Regions from separate parts of the Marinilactibacillus sp. Marseille-P9653 genome, predicted to be linked through region 2. Evidence: a T-box and tRNA genes for the amino acid it is inferred to sense, from the RefSeq annotation. Region 2 holds a T-box; the other holds one or more tRNA genes.
The links. A T-box is a leader RNA that pairs with one kind of tRNA and senses whether it is charged. The one in region 2 lies ahead of serS (serine--tRNA ligase), so its partner is inferred to be a tRNA-Ser.

Region 1 (7,679 bases), 900 kb from region 2:
CCGCCCGTCACACCACGAAAGTCCGTAACACCCGAAGTCGGTAGGGTAACCCTTAGGGGAGCCAGCCGCCGAAGGTGGGATGGATGATTGGGGTGAAGTCGTAACAAGGTAGCCGTATCGGAAGGTGCGGCTGGATCACCTCCTTTCTAAGGATATTGCCTTAAGGGCAAACGGAACCTTGCACAGGTTACTTTACTTTGTTTAGTTTTGAAGGATTTATTCCTTCTATACTTTGTTCTTTGAAAACTGGATAGTTGAATTAATAACAAACATGTTAAGAAACAACACCGAGATTAACAAATTGAGAAAGTTTTGTTCCTTGAATAGAACTCTCATCGCTAATTAATATCATACTCTTAACCGCAAGGTTAAGTGAACAAGGGCGCACGGTGGATGCCTTGGCACTAGGAGCCGACGAAGGACGGGACGAACACCGATATGCTTTGGGGAGCTGTAAGTGAGCTTTGATCCAAAGATTTCCGAATGGGGGAACCCATCACCAGTCATAGGGTGATATCTTTTCAGTGAATACATAGCTGAGAAGAAGGTAGACGTGGGGAACTGAAACATCTAAGTACCTGCAGGAAGAGAAAGCAAATGCGATTCCCTGAGTAGCGGCGAGCGAAACGGGAAGAGGCCAAACCAAAGAGCTTGCTCTTTGGGGTTGTAGGACCGGCGATATGGACGAGTAAAGATAGTAGAAGAACCTGGAATGGTTCGCGAGACAGGGTGAAAGCCCCGTATACGACATCTGATCTTACCTAGCTGGTATCCTGAGTACGGCGGAACACGAGAAATTCCGTCGGAATCCGGGAGGACCATCTCCCAAGCCTAAATACTTCCTAGTGACCGATAGTGAACCAGTACCGTGAGGGAAAGGTGAAAAGAACCCCGGAAGGGGAGTGAAACAGCACCTGAAACCGTGTGCTTACAAGTAGTCAAAGCCCTTTTACGGGTGATGGCGTACCTTTTGTAGAATGGACCGGCGAGTGACGATGTCATGCAAGGTTAAGCCGAAGAGGTGGAGCCGCAGCGAAAGCGAGTCTGAATAGGGCGTTTAGTATGCCGTCGTCGACCCGAAACCAAGTGACCTACCCATGTCCAGGGTGAAGGTGCAGTGAAATGCACTGGAGGCCCGAACCCACGTACGTTGAAAAGTGCGGGGATGAGGTGTGGGTAGCGGAGAAATTCCAATCGAACTTGGAGATAGCTGGTTCTCTCCGAAATAGCTTTAGGGCTAGCCTCGGATAGTGCATCGTGGAGGTAGAGCGACTGTTTGGACTAGGGGCCCTTATCGGGTTACCGAATCCTGATAAACTCCGAATGCCACTGTATGTAGATCCGGGAGTCACACTGCGAGTGATAAGATCCGTAGTGGAAAGGGAAACAGCCCAGACCGTCGGTTAAGGTCCCAAAATTCTTGTTAAGTGGAAAAGGATGTGGGACTGCTCAGACAACTAGGATGTTGGCTTAGAAGCAGCCATCATTTAAAGAGTGCGTAATAGCTCACTAGTCGAGTGGTCCTGCGCCGAAAATTTACCGGGGCTAAACAAGATACCGAAACCACGGATAGAACCTTATGGTTCTATGGTAGGAGAGCGTTCTAAGGGCATTGAAGCAAGATCGTGAGGACTTGTGGAGCGCTTAGAAGTGAGAATGCCGGTATGAGTAGCGAAACACGGGTGAGAATCCCGTGCACCGAATGACTAAGGTTTCCTGGGGAAGGCTCGTCCTCCCAGGGTTAGTCGGGACCTAAGCCGAGGCCGATAGGCGTAGGCGATGGACAACAGGTAGAGATTCCTGTACCAGTCTGCTTTGTTTGAACAATGGAGGGACGCAGAAGGCTAAGATAAGCGCGCTGTTGGATATGCGCGCCCAAGCAATAAGTCTTGATATGAGTCAAATGCTTATATCTATACGGACAAGTTGTGATGGGGAGGGAAATTATAGTACCGAAGTATCTGATGTCACACTGTCAAGAAAAGCTTCTAGTTAGAAGTAGGCTGCCCGTACCGCAAACCGACACAGGTAGTCGAGGAGAGAATCCTAAGGTGATCGAGAGAACTCTCGTTAAGGAACTCGGCAAAATGACCCCGTAACTTCGGGAGAAGGGGTGCTGACCATCTGGTCAGCCGCAGTGAATAGGCCCAAGCGACTGTTTACCAAAAACACAGGTCTCTGCTAATTCGAAAGAAGATGTATAGGGGCTGACACCTGCCCGGTGCTGGAAGGTTAAGAGGAAAGGTTAGCTTCGGCGAAGCTTTGAATTGAAGCCCCAGTAAACGGCGGCCGTAACTATAACGGTCCTAAGGTAGCGAAATTCCTTGTCGGGTAAGTTCCGACCCGCACGAAAGGTGTAACGATTTGGGCACTGTCTCAACGAGAGACTCGGTGAAATTATAGTACCTGTGAAGATGCAGGTTACCCGCGACAGGACGGAAAGACCCCATGGAGCTTTACTGTAGTTTGATATTGAGTGTCTGTACAGCTTGTACAGGATAGGTAGGAGCCAATGAAGCCAGAACGCCAGTTTTGGTGGAGGCAATGGTGGGATACTACCCTCGCTGTATGGCCACTCTAACCCGCAACCGTAATCCGGTTGGGAGACAGTGTCAGATGGGCAGTTTGACTGGGGCGGTCGCCTCCTAAAGAGTAACGGAGGCGCCCAAAGGTTCCCTCAGAATGGTTGGAAATCATTCGCAGAGTGTAAAGGCAAAAGGGAGCTTGACTGCGAGACCTACAAGTCGAGCAGGGACGAAAGTCGGGCTTAGTGATCCGGTGGTTCCGTATGGAAGGGCCATCGCTCAACGGATAAAAGCTACCCTGGGGATAACAGGCTTATCTCCCCCAAGAGTTCACATCGACGGGGAGGTTTGGCACCTCGATGTCGGCTCGTCGCATCCTGGGGCTGTAGTCGGTCCCAAGGGTTGGGCTGTTCGCCCATTAAAGCGGCACGCGAGCTGGGTTCAGAACGTCGTGAGACAGTTCGGTCCCTATCCGTCGCGGGCGTTGGAAATTTGAGAAGAGCTATCCTTAGTACGAGAGGACCGGGATGGACACACCGCTGGTGTACCAGTTGTCTTGCCAAAGGCATCGCTGGGTAGCTATGTGTGGACGGGATAAACGCTGAAAGCATCTAAGCGTGAAGCCCCCTTCAAGATGAGATTTCCCATTCCTTTAAGGAAGTAAGATCCCTGAAAGATGATCAGGTAGATAGGCTGGAAGTGGAAGTACAGTGATGTATGGAGCGGACCAGTACTAATCGATCGAGGACTTAACCACAAAACGGGGTTAAGAGTATGAGGGTGTTGCGTCAAAACATGTTTGCAAGAATTCAACTATCTAGTTTTCAGAGAACAACGTTCTCTTATAAAAAGAAAAGAGTCATTGTGCGGTAATGATGGCGGGAAGGATCCACCTGTTCCCATTCCGAACACAGCCGTTAAGCTTCCCAGCGCCGAGGATAGTGAGGGGTTTCCCCTTGTGAAAGCAGGACGTTGCCGTGCAAGCTCTTGATTTTTTATTTTTGGAGGTTTAGCTCAGTTGGGAGAGCATCTGCCTTACAAGCAGAGGGTCAGCGGTTCGAGCCCGTTAACCTCCATTTTTTTGAGCCGTTAGCTCAGTCGGTAGAGCATCTGACTTTTAATCAGAGGGTCGCAGGTTCGAACCCTGCACGGCTCATTACACAGTAATGTGTAATGATAAATATCTTAAACGCGGATGTGGCGGAATTGGCAGACGCACTAGATTTAGGATCTAGCGCTTCACGGCGTGGGGGTTCAAGTCCCTCCATCCGCATGTTTATATTTATATTATTGTGCCGGCTTAGCTCAGTTGGTAGAGCAACTGATTTGTAATCAGTAGGTCGAGGGTTCAAATCCTTTAGCCGGCATTTCAGCGAAAGTAGTTCAGTGGTAGAACATCACCTTGCCAAGGTGGGGGTCGCGGGTTCGAATCCCGTCTTTCGCTTGATCGACTTTCAATCAGAAGTTGATAATTTAATAGACAAATTTGTCTTCTACAAAGCTTATTATGCCCTATCATTAGCCGGGGTGGCGGAATTGGTAGACGCACAGGACTTAAAATCCTGCGGTGAGTATTCACCGTGCCGGTTCGACTCCGGCCCTCGGCACTTAACTTAATAGCACCCTTAGCTCAATTGGATAGAGTACCTGACTACGAATCAGGCGGTTAGAGGTTCGACTCCTCTAGGGTGCATTTTTAAAGCATACGGGAAGTAGCTCAGCTTGGTAGAGCACTTGGTTTGGGACCAAGGGGTCGCAGGTTCGAATCCTGTCTTCCCGATTTCTTATGAAGAAAACGCCGTATTGCTTTCTTACATAGGACGATGGCGGTGTAGCTCAGCTGGCTAGAGCGTACGGTTCATACCCGTGAGGTCGTGGGTTCGACTCCCTCCGCCGCTATATCTAATTATAGTAAGCGGACCTTTAGCTCAGTTGGTTAGAGCAGACGGCTCATAACCGTCCGGTCGCAGGTTCGAGTCCTGCAAGGTCCATTAATACATTTTTTATTATCGCGGGGTAGAGCAGTTGGCAGCTCGTCGGGCTCATAACCCGGAGGTCACAGGTTCGAGTCCTGTCCCCGCAATTGAAACAAAGAGCATGGTCCCGTAGTGTAGCGGTTATCACGCCTGCCTGTCACGCAGGAGATCGCGGGTTCGAATCCCGTCGGGACCGTTCAACATTATGCGGGTGTAGTTTAGTGGTAAAACCACAGCCTTCCAAGCTGTCGTCGCGAGTTCGATTCTCGTCACCCGCTTTTTGTTTGGGGCCTATAGCTCAGCTGGTTAGAGCGCACGCCTGATAAGCGTGAGGTCGGTGGTTCGAGTCCACTTAGGCCCATTCGTATCATTTATTGATATGGGGAAGTACTCAAGTGGCTGAAGAGGCGCCCCTGCTAAGGGTGTAGGTCGTTTACGCGGCGCGAGGGTTCAAATCCCTCCTTCTCCGTTTTTATTTTTTTATTGCAAGGCCCCTTGGTCAAGCGGTTAAGACACCGCCCTTTCACGGCGGTAACACGGGTTCGAATCCCGTAGGGGTCATTAGCAGGAAACTGCTACTATAGATTTACTGGAGGATTACCCAAGTCCGGCTTAAGGGAACGGTCTTGAAAACCGTCAGGTGTGTAAAAACGCGCGTGGGTTCGAATCCCACATCCTCCTTACCAAATTAAGAACGATCTGGTCCCGTAGTGTAGCGGTTATCACGCCTGCCTGTCACGCAGGAGATCGCGGGTTCGAATCCCGTCGGGACCGTTTGTTGTTTTGGCGCAGTAGCTCAGTTGGTAGAGCAACGGATTGAAGCTCCGTGTGTCGGCAGTTCGACTCTGTCCTGCGCCATTTTTTTTGCGTTGCGGGTGTAGTTTAGTGGTAAAACCACAGCCTTCCAAGCTGTCGTCGCGAGTTCGATTCTCGTCACCCGCTTCATATAAAAAGCGATTCATCTTAAATGATGAATCGCTTTTTTTGTACTCAATGATTTACTACTCGAATGATATATTCTAGTGGAAGCTATTAAAGGTTCTACGTCAAATGACGTTGGTGAAGAATTTAGATAATCAAGAATGATCTCAGGAAGAGATTGCACGGCTAGCTTACGCTACTGTGCAGTCTCTTCCTTTTTCTATTATTCGATGTTTAAATCTAATTGGTTTTAAATTGAAATGTAGGATAATACGATTTTTATAGTGAATAAAGTTCTTGTAGCCATAGGCTACCCGGTTTAATACTTTGATCTTGTTATTGATTCCCTCTATCTTTCCGTTGTTATAAGGGTAAATAAAGGTGTTTTGGATATGAGTGAAATGAGTTCTTAGCGTCTTTAAACTAGTTTTCATGTATCCAGATAGTTCAGGAGAAGCAGGTTGATCTAAAATAGCTCTTAACTGCTTTGAGTCATTCTCTTCAACGGACTTGAGAACAGCTTGGTAGACCCTATACGTTTCTTTCAGTTCTGGATCATAAGCCAACATCTCTGAAACAATTGCGGCTTCCAAACGTTGCCCAAACAGCGGAAACTATTGATAAACGGTATAAGATAATTCAGACTCTTTCTTCAGAAGTTTTTTCCAGAATCGTTTTAATCGTCTGTATTTCTTTTGATCTTCTCCATTAGAGGTTCGAAGTCGATTCATGACTTTTACGCGTGTCTTGTTCATGGATCGATTCACGAGCTGAACGATATGAAATCGATCGATAATGATATCAGCGTTCGGAAACAGTTCAGGTAAGAAGCTGACGTAACTGGCATTCATATCTGTCGTAATAGTTTTAACCTGATTTCTTTGCTTTTGACTATATCGAGAATAGAAGTGATCTTTGTTTGTTCGTGTATCTCTACTTGGTAGAATATCTAATATCGTACCTGTCACAACATCGATATACTCAAAAGCCATTTGGCCTTCACCATACTTGAATTCATCCACTGACAAGTTCTCAGGCAATGAATGATAGTAAGGTCGATAATACTTCACTTGTTCATTGATGATTCTTTGAATGGTTGTGGCAGAGACAGTCGTCTCTTCAGACAAGCTCTTGATTGAACGTGCGTCAGCTGACTTCGTCAGTATTTCTGCTTTGATGAAGTTAGAAATAAAGCACTGCTCTTTTACAATGGGTGTTTCGGCAGTAAACGTTGATCCACAAGATTTACATTTGAACCGCTGCTTTTTCACTCTGAGATAGGTCGGATAAATACCAGACATCGGAAAAGTGATTCTAGAGGTCTGAGTCCCATTTTTATAGATAGAGAAGTTTTTGTTTGGCACCTGACATTTTTTACATTCCGTAGGAGTATAAGTCAGTGTACAGTCTATAAATTTGCATTTCTTTTGTTTATGTAGGCCATAAGAAACGCAGTTATTTTTAAAGACTATATTTTTGTCTTGAATATCTAGTACTTTTTGCATATCATTTGAAGTAGGCAAGTGAGTTCCCCCTATAGATGTTTGGTTTTAGGCGACTATCATTCTACAGGAGAACTCACTTGTTTTCTATTTTTTTAGAAAAAAATGACGCTAGTGATTTCTCACCAACGTCATATATTATAGAACCCTATTAAACTACTTTGTTAAAGGCTTTACGTAACAGATAATTCTAGCGGATTCTTTGAATCCTGAATTCGTGTGAAAAAAATGCTCTCAGTGTTCTTGAAGGAACAATCACTTGCAAATTCAGTGCATCCTTGTTGAAAGGCTCACTGTTCACAGTGTTCTAGTAATACTTGAGCTATCTTATGTCTTCTGTAATACGGTTCTACATAAATACCTTCTAAATATCCTACTGGAGATGTGTTTGTGCCTTCCACGTAAGTCATGTCTTAAAGAAGTCTGCGCATAACCGATAGCTTTATCATCCATATAGTAAAGGTAAGCAGTGGATAGGTTACACTCAGTTGGACAGAAAAGATAAGGTGTGTATACTAAACACAACATACACAGGAGGAATCTATCATGTCTACTCGTCGTCCACGTCGAACTTATACAGAAGAATTTAAGAAACAAATTGTTGATTTACACAAAGCAGGAAAATCAAGAAAAGAAATCATAGAAGAATATGATCTTACAGGATCGGCTTTTGACAAATGGGTACGTCAACATAGTCAAACCGGTTCATTCAAAGAAAGAGATAACTTAACACCTGAACAGAAAGAATTGAAAGA
Region 2 (7,679 bases):
AAATCGACTCTTCCTGAACCTTTACTATATCTCTTATAGTGCGCTGATTCTTTTTTGTAAAAGTCTTGATGATAGTCTTCCGCTTCATAAAACGGTTGAGCTGGTTCAATTGTCGTTACGATAGGACGATCGAAGCGACCACTTTCATTTAATGCTTTTTTTGAAGCCTCTGCCGTTTCTCTTTGTTCATCGTTGTTATAGAATATAACGGGTCTATAAGAATCTCCACGGTCAGCAAATTGTCCACCTGCATCTGTAGGGTCGGTTTGTTGCCAGTAAATTTCTACTAACTCTTCATATGAAATCTTTGAAGGATCATATTTGATTTCAACAGCTTCGGTATGACCTGTTGTTCCTGAAGTCACCTGTCTGTAAGTTGGATTTTCTACAGTGCCACCAGTATATCCTGAAGTTACTTTTTCTATTCCTGGCAAACTATCGAATGGTTTCACCATACACCAGAAACAACCTCCTGCAAATATCGCTGTTTCAAAATTTTTCTCAGACATAATTTCCCTCCTAATCGATTGGGTACAACTCATTATATCACCAATTCAATCCACCCTTTAATCGAAACAACTTATAAACTCTTTTACCTGATTTCTGTTATACCACCCATATAAGGAACAAGGACTTCCGGCACCTTAACTGAACCGTCTTCTTGCTGGTAATTTTCTAGAATAGCTGCAACGGTTCTTCCAATAGCTAGTCCTGAACCATTTAATGTATGAACATAATCTATTTTGCCGTCTTCTTCTTTTCTATAACGGATTTTTGCTCTTCTGGCCTGGAAAGCTTCCGTATTTGAACAAGAACTAATTTCTCTATAGGTGTCTTGTGCTGGAATCCATACTTCAAGGTCATATGTTTTAGCTGCAGCAAATCCTGTATCCCCAGTAGATAGAAGTACAACTCTATATGGAAGATTCAGTTTCTGAAGGATTGCTTCAGCATTTGCCGTCATTTTCTCTAATTCTTCATAAGAGTCTTCTGGTTTTGCAAATTTGATCATTTCAACTTTATTGAATTGGTGTAATCTGATTAGACCTCTAGTGTCTCTTCCGGCACTCCCTGCTTCAGAACGGAATGATGGAGATAAAGCAGTGAAGTACTTCGGTAGATCTGCCTCTTCTAGAATTTCGTCTCTGTAGTAATTTGTCAGTGGTACTTCAGCTGTCGGAATTAGCGTTAAAGCTGTATCTTTGATTTGGAAGACATCTTCTTTGAATTTCGGGAACTGACCGGTTCCATAGAGAGATTCTTCGTTCACCAGATATGGTGGAATCATTTCATAGTAGCCGTGTTCTTCAGTATGCACATCTAACATAAAGTTATAAAGTGCTCTTTCTAATCTCGCTCCTAGGCCTTTGTAATACAAGAAACGACTTTTAGCAACTTTAGCGCCTCTTTCAAAATCTAGAATATCTAGATCTGTTCCAATTTCCCAGTGTGGTTTCATCTCAAACGCAGGTGTTTCATTGATTTCTCCCCAACGACGAATCTCTTGATTCGACTCTTCATCAGCTCCTACTGGCAAAGAATCATGTGGCAAGTTTGGTAAGCCAGCAGCAATTCCGTGAAATTGTACTTCGATTTCTTCTAAATCTTTGTCGATCTGTTTGATCTCAGCGCCTACTTTTTGCATAGAAGCAATGGCATCATCTGCATTTTCTTTATTTCTTTTTTTATTGGCAATTTCGTCAGACACATCGTTTCTAGTTTTCTTTAACTGTTCAGACTTTTGAATATAGTCTCTTCTCTTCTCATCCAACTCTTTAAGTTGCATCAACTCCTGTGGGTCTACACCACGCGTTTCTAATTTCTGCTTGATTTCATCAAATTGTGTTCGGATTAACTTTATATCTAACATTTTATTCCCTCTTTTCTATTTGTTGTTGAACGGGTACAAAAAAAGCAGTCTCCACCCCTTCAATTATGAAGGGACGAAAGACTGCTTCTCGCGGTTCCACCCTGATTCAGAAGGAAATCCTTCTGCTCTCTAAGAGTTTTAACGGGCTCTACCGAAATGATTTAAGCAAGAAAAGTCCTGCATCACCATTTACTCGTGCAATGGATTCAGATTACGAAGTATCAGTTCACACCACCCACTGACTCTCTTGACCTTCGCTTCACTTACTAGTTCACACTATAACGTTCAATTCTATTATGCATTTATTTTACTTCACTTACCCTATTAAATCAATACGTTTATTTCGCTACTTAAAAGCGATTCATTACGCCACTGAAGAAGTCACCGAACCATGTTCCGAGCACTGAAAAGAATCCAGCACGATCTACTGCTTCTGAAGTAACGACAGAAATAGCCTTATGCTTGCTTCCGTCAAGGTAACCTAAATCGTCTCCTTCAAACGAAAAGGTTAACGTACCTACATTTTGCCCTTTTTCTACAGGAGCTTCTAGCGTGCCGTCTTGACTTAGTGCTTCTTCATCAGGTGTAAATGTCCACTCGACATCTTCTTGCGAAACACCTTCTGGCAATAAATAGTCTACTGACTCTGATGTCATGAGTTCCACTTGGTCTTCTTGACCATTTCGGATCATTAAAGGTTCTACATCTTCAAGAACAGTATCCTCTTCCATAATCGTTGCAGAATCCCAGTCACCAAATCCGTAGTTCATCAGTTTATCTGTCTCATTGAAACGCTGTTCACGATTCGTTACGCCATCTCCTGCACCCATAACAACGGTAATAATTCTTCGACCATCTTCTATAGCAGTACCTGTAAATGTCGCACCTGCAAAAGGTGTTGTACCTGTTTTAAGTCCATCTACATTTGGTCTTTCATGGATTAACCCTTCCAGCATCCAGTTCCAGTTCTTCATCTGGATAGCATCGCTTGTACCTTCTCTGAATACCATACTCGGGATACTAGAGGTTTTCAGTACATCTGGATAATCTTTCAACAGATGAGAGGCAACAGTAGCGATGCCTCTTGCAGACATAATGTTTTCATTTTCCGCTGTGCTTCCTGGATAAATATTGTCACCTAAAGAAGCGTTACTCAGTCCTGTTGTATTATATAGTTCAAACTCGGTTACACCCCAAGATTCAACAAGCTCACGCATACGGTCAACAAGTTCCGGTTCAGATCCTGCAATTTCTTCTGCAATCGCAATCGTCGCACCATTAGCAGAATAGATTGCCAACGCTTGGTACAGCTCTTCAATGGTATACGTTTCACCTTGTCTTAAAGGAACATTAGACAATTCATAATTCTGGCTGACCTGATGAGCATATTCACTGATCGTCGTTTCTGTGCTCCAATCAAGGTTCCCAGCTTCAATCTCTTGGAATAATAAGTACTCTACTAACATTTTAGTCATTGAAGCGATACCTCTTTGACTATCTGCATTCTGATTCAACAAAATTTGATTTGTATCAAAGTCTACTACTAATGCTGCTTCTGCTTCAATTTCCGGTGCTTGAGGCGCTGCTTGAGCGACTGACTCTGCATTCAATGCGATAGGCGCGACTATACTAGCGGTGATTCCTGAAATGATCATACTTTTAAAAGTTTTTTTGAATAGTTTCATAAATAAATACGTTCTCCTAAATGATGCGATTTACATCGAGTTTTTTTGGGTTGAATTTTTCTGGTCGGCTTGTTACTGATTGTTCTTCAATTTCAACCTTCTTCATGGTACTCTCTCGCTTATGAAAAAACAACTACTTTTCCAGTATCTTCATAAAATAGACATGACTATGTACGTCTATTTTCAATTAGCTTCTTTTTTTAGATGATTGTTACAAAAAAACACCTATCCTTGGGAGGATAGATGCTTTTCAAAACTAGCTATTCTTCTTGGATCAAGGGTAATTGAATATCAAAGCTTGTCCATTTTTTACTAGACTGCGCTGTGATGGTACCTCCGTGTAACTCTATAATACTCTGAGCGATTGCGAGACCGAGTCCTGTACCTGCTGTTTCTTGAGATCTCGATGTCTCCGCTCGGTAGAAACGTTCAAATATCTGGTCGACCGCTTCTTTAGGTAAAGGCTCTCCATCGTTTTTAACAGAAATCACAGCTTTTTCACCTACTCTATTGATTTCTATTGCAATCGTATTGCCACCTTTTCCGTACTTCAATGCATTGGAAATCAAATTATTGAATACTCTGACAAGTTTCTCTGTATCAGCAGTCATCATAATCCGGTCAACATTTGACGAGACAACGATTTCCATTTGATGACTCCGAGCTTCTAGTTCAAAATCAATTGATAATTGCTCAATCAACTGCACCATATCAAAAGTGACCAACTGAAGTGGCGTAGTCGTCTGTCTAACTTTTGTATATTCAAACAAATCATCTACCAGCACTTTCATCTGCTTAGCTTTTTTATAGGCAGTGTGTACATATTTTTGAAGATCCTCTGTAGAGTGAAATCGTCCTTCCTCTATCAACCCTAAGTATCCAATGATCGAGGTCAGTGGGGTTCGGATATCATGACTGACATTAGTGATCAGCTCATCTTTTGACTGTTCTATCCTACGCTCTTCTTCCATTGCTTCTACGGTTGAATCCACTAATACATGAATACTATCGACTACTTTATCGAATCCACCACTATAGTTCCCTCTAATTCTATGCGTATAGTTCCCTTGAGCTATAAAATGCAGTTCGTCAATAATGTGTCGCAACTCATATTGCCTGTATCTTCTTTTGAGCCTCCAGTAGATGGCGCCCATTGCGATTAGGATTAATAAAAAGAAGACGAACGGTGTAAGTCCCCAGAAACCTTGTCGATTATTTTGTCTGTAAATATCTTCTATCAGCCATAGATCATCAAAAACACTTGGAAAAGCTTCTATGAACCAGCCGAGTATCTCATAAGCTGCCAGATAGCAAAGCAAAATAATCCCTGCTGTAACAAACGCTTCGATCAGTAACCGAAATCGTTCTCTCATGGTGAGTTTCATCTATCTACTCCATTCATTAAATCGGTCGTACGCTTTATTCAAAACTTTGTTTTTCTTCTATTTTGTACCCAACGCCCCAAACCGTTTTGACGACGTTCTCTCCACCAGTAGCTTTTTCAATCTTATCTCTCAAATGACTGACGTGAACCATTACGGTTTTGGCAGGCACAAGACTTTCCTGTTTCCAGACTCTTTCAAAAATTTCATCTGCACTGAATACTCGATTGGGATTACTTGCAAGCAAGAACAAAATACCAAATTCTAAAGCAGTCAATTGAATCAGTGTTCCATCTACTGTTTCTACTTGATGCTGATCCTTGCGAATAATTAATGGTCCAATTTCTAATTCGCCTGCTTCAGATTCTCTATTTGTATACGAACTTCTTCTCATTAAAGATTTGATTCGCGCAACCACTTCTAAAGGATTGAATGGCTTAACAACATAATCATCTGCCCCATTGGCTAGTCCTCTAATTTTATCTACATCAGCCGTCTTCGCACTCAACATTAATATCGGTAGTTGAGACGTTTCTCTGATTTCTTTTACAACTTCAAGACCTGTTTTCTTAGGCATCATAACATCTAGTACAACACAGTCAATTTCTTGATTGTATAATTTGTCGAGCGTCTCCTGACCGTCATGTGCTTTCTCTACTTCAAACCCTTCGTTTTTCACATAGATTTCCAGTAGGTCACAAATTTCTTTATCGTCGTCTGCAATTAACACTTTCATAATTCTGCCCCCTTTAATTTCATTCTAGTTTATTTTATCATGTTCTATTAGGGTAGTTCGTAAACTTTTCCTTAAATCGTTATAAACATAGAAAAAGCACTCTTCATGATGAAAAGTGCCCAACCTATTCTATGAATCTAGTAAATTGAAAACTGTTTTCTGTACCAAGATCGGTGCTACATTGAAACTATACGTTTTTTCTAGTCGCTCTGTAAATTTGTGAGAATCTTTCCCGAACGGTCCAATATCCACAACCGGTAACTGAAGTTGCTGCATCTCTTCTAATGGTAAAGAGTACTTCACTCCAAAACCTGGCATATTCAGTTTCAATGCGTCTACGGCATCGGCCTCTCTTGGGGCAGCAGCATAACTCAAATCTGATATATACGGAAAGAACTTTTTGTAAACAAGCTGATACTCTGTTTCTGTCGTATCAACGGCTTCTTTGACCGCTTCGAGTAGAACTTTTTCTTGATTTGTTTTCCCTTCCACGTAAATATGCGGATAGTAAGGTGGTGTAAAGTAAATTAAAATAACGGGTTCCTGATTCGTCCACATCGTCTGCAACCATTCTACTTCTTTTAGCGCATAGTCTCGGTCATCAATTGAGTCATCAATCAGCCATTTCTTCCGAGCGGATTCAAACTGCTCATCCAGTTCAGCGCCTTTTTCTTCTCGGACAGCAGCGTATAACTCACTGTAGGTCATGACTTTTGTTTTGAAAGGAAGCTGCTCGAATGCACGGTTCGTCATCTGACTGTATTTTTCATACTGAGTATTCACATCTTTTAAAACAGCATCAAAAGCCTCAATCGCTACTCCTCTCATTTTTTCCAGAACCATATCCGGAGTCGAATAATGAGTGGCGAAGTTGTAGAAAGCATGTGCCGTCTTAGCTGTTTGTACAGAATATTCCGGCTTCAGATCCTGTTGTTTCAGACTCATCGGCGGTAGTGTGACTTCTCCTTCAACGATATCACAAAGATCTGTATTCAAGTTAATTTTTCTCGTCAGCTCTGCAACGACCTGATTAGGATCGAGTCCTTTAAAAGCTTCCCCTACATGGGTTTCTTTACCAACAACATAAAAGGATGGCATCAATTTCCCGACTGTCCCTACATATACATATTTGTTCTGGTCACCTGGATATTCGGATGTCATATAATCTGTATTGATCAAAGCTGTATAATCAAATCCATTTTCTTCCCGAAGTCTGACGAGCTCTGGAACACAAGAACGCATCCCGACAGAGTTCGCTTCCTCATCACAGACTGCACAATAGATGATTGTCCCTGAGAAATTCTCAAGATCTTTTTCAATTTCTTCCATCAAGTGCATGATGATGGCATTCCCAGCTTTCATGTCAAAAATCCCTCGGCCAAATAAGTAGTCTCCTGAATCTAGATCGATTTGCACCTCTTCTGGAAGTTGATCTTTTCTTTCACGAAGTTTTTCTGTGATTTCATAGGGAAGATGCGCAAAATCTCTTAAGTCTCCATAATCAGAAATCCCTACTGTATCCGTGTGCCCAATCAAAATGACCGTTTTATTGTTCTGCGGGTCTTTTTTTCCACGTAATATAGAAATCAAACTTTTCCTACCCCAAGGATCGTTTGGTGCCTGTATTGTCATTAAATCTTCTGGGTTTTGTTGAAAGTAATCTAATTCCTTGAAAAAGTGAGTGACCTTTTCTGTTACAAGTTGTTCCTCAATTGTTTCTGTAACACTTCTCTGTCTTGTTAGCATAACTGTGATTTCTTCAATACGTTCAGGACTCATTGTTATATTCATAATAGTTCCCTCCATATAAACATCCGTAAAATATCTATAAACTTTTTTCACTATATCCTCTGATGTTTATGACTCATATTTAATAGTTTCTAAATCAAAGTGATAGACGTATCCATCTAATGAAAGTTTTTCCTCATCCGTCACCTTCTGGTAAAACATTGCTGGTTCTAAATGAAATGTGGCAATTTTTTCTTGTTCACCTTTCATCGTCTCAG

Region 1: it encodes a tRNA-Ser, which carries the amino acid that the T-box ahead of serS (serine--tRNA ligase) is inferred to sense. The anticodon was not compared.

The regions. Positions count from the first base shown of each region.
Region 1 covers NZ_CAKAKH010000001.1:914,108-921,786, forward strand. Annotated here, with positions in the region: rRNA gene LG377_RS04565 (16S ribosomal RNA) at 1-146, shown strand, start outside; rRNA gene LG377_RS04570 (23S ribosomal RNA) at 367-3,282, shown strand; rRNA gene rrf (5S ribosomal RNA) at 3,391-3,506, shown strand; tRNA gene LG377_RS04580 (tRNA-Val) at 3,529-3,601, shown strand; tRNA gene LG377_RS04585 (tRNA-Lys) at 3,609-3,681, shown strand; tRNA gene LG377_RS04590 (tRNA-Leu) at 3,717-3,798, shown strand; tRNA gene LG377_RS04595 (tRNA-Thr) at 3,820-3,892, shown strand; tRNA gene LG377_RS04600 (tRNA-Gly) at 3,898-3,969, shown strand; tRNA gene LG377_RS04605 (tRNA-Leu) at 4,047-4,132, shown strand; tRNA gene LG377_RS04610 (tRNA-Arg) at 4,145-4,218, shown strand; tRNA gene LG377_RS04615 (tRNA-Pro) at 4,232-4,305, shown strand; tRNA gene LG377_RS04620 (tRNA-Met) at 4,351-4,424, shown strand; tRNA gene LG377_RS04625 (tRNA-Ile) at 4,443-4,516, shown strand; tRNA gene LG377_RS04630 (tRNA-Met) at 4,536-4,608, shown strand; tRNA gene LG377_RS04635 (tRNA-Asp) at 4,625-4,697, shown strand; tRNA gene LG377_RS04640 (tRNA-Gly) at 4,709-4,779, shown strand; tRNA gene LG377_RS04645 (tRNA-Ile) at 4,789-4,862, shown strand; tRNA gene LG377_RS04650 (tRNA-Ser) at 4,883-4,970, shown strand; tRNA gene LG377_RS04655 (tRNA-Glu) at 4,991-5,062, shown strand; tRNA gene LG377_RS04660 (tRNA-Ser) at 5,093-5,182, shown strand; tRNA gene LG377_RS04665 (tRNA-Asp) at 5,203-5,275, shown strand; tRNA gene LG377_RS04670 (tRNA-Phe) at 5,287-5,359, shown strand; tRNA gene LG377_RS04675 (tRNA-Gly) at 5,373-5,443, shown strand; partial or broken gene LG377_RS04680 (ISL3 family transposase) at 5,614-6,927, opposite strand; gene LG377_RS12515 (GNAT family N-acetyltransferase) at 7,215-7,334, opposite strand; one part of gene LG377_RS04690 (IS3 family transposase) at 7,471-7,679, shown strand, end outside.
Region 2 covers NZ_CAKAKH010000001.1:10,320-17,998, forward strand. Annotated here, with positions in the region: gene msrA (peptide-methionine (S)-S-oxide reductase MsrA) at 1-509, opposite strand, end outside; gene serS (serine--tRNA ligase) at 593-1,870, opposite strand; T-box leader at 1,937-2,159, opposite strand; gene LG377_RS00170 (serine hydrolase) at 2,221-3,555, opposite strand; gene LG377_RS00175 (cell wall metabolism sensor histidine kinase WalK) at 3,816-4,940, opposite strand; gene LG377_RS00180 (response regulator transcription factor) at 4,975-5,673, opposite strand; gene LG377_RS00185 (M20/M25/M40 family metallo-hydrolase) at 5,803-7,464, opposite strand; gene LG377_RS00190 (hypothetical protein) at 7,531-7,679, opposite strand, start outside.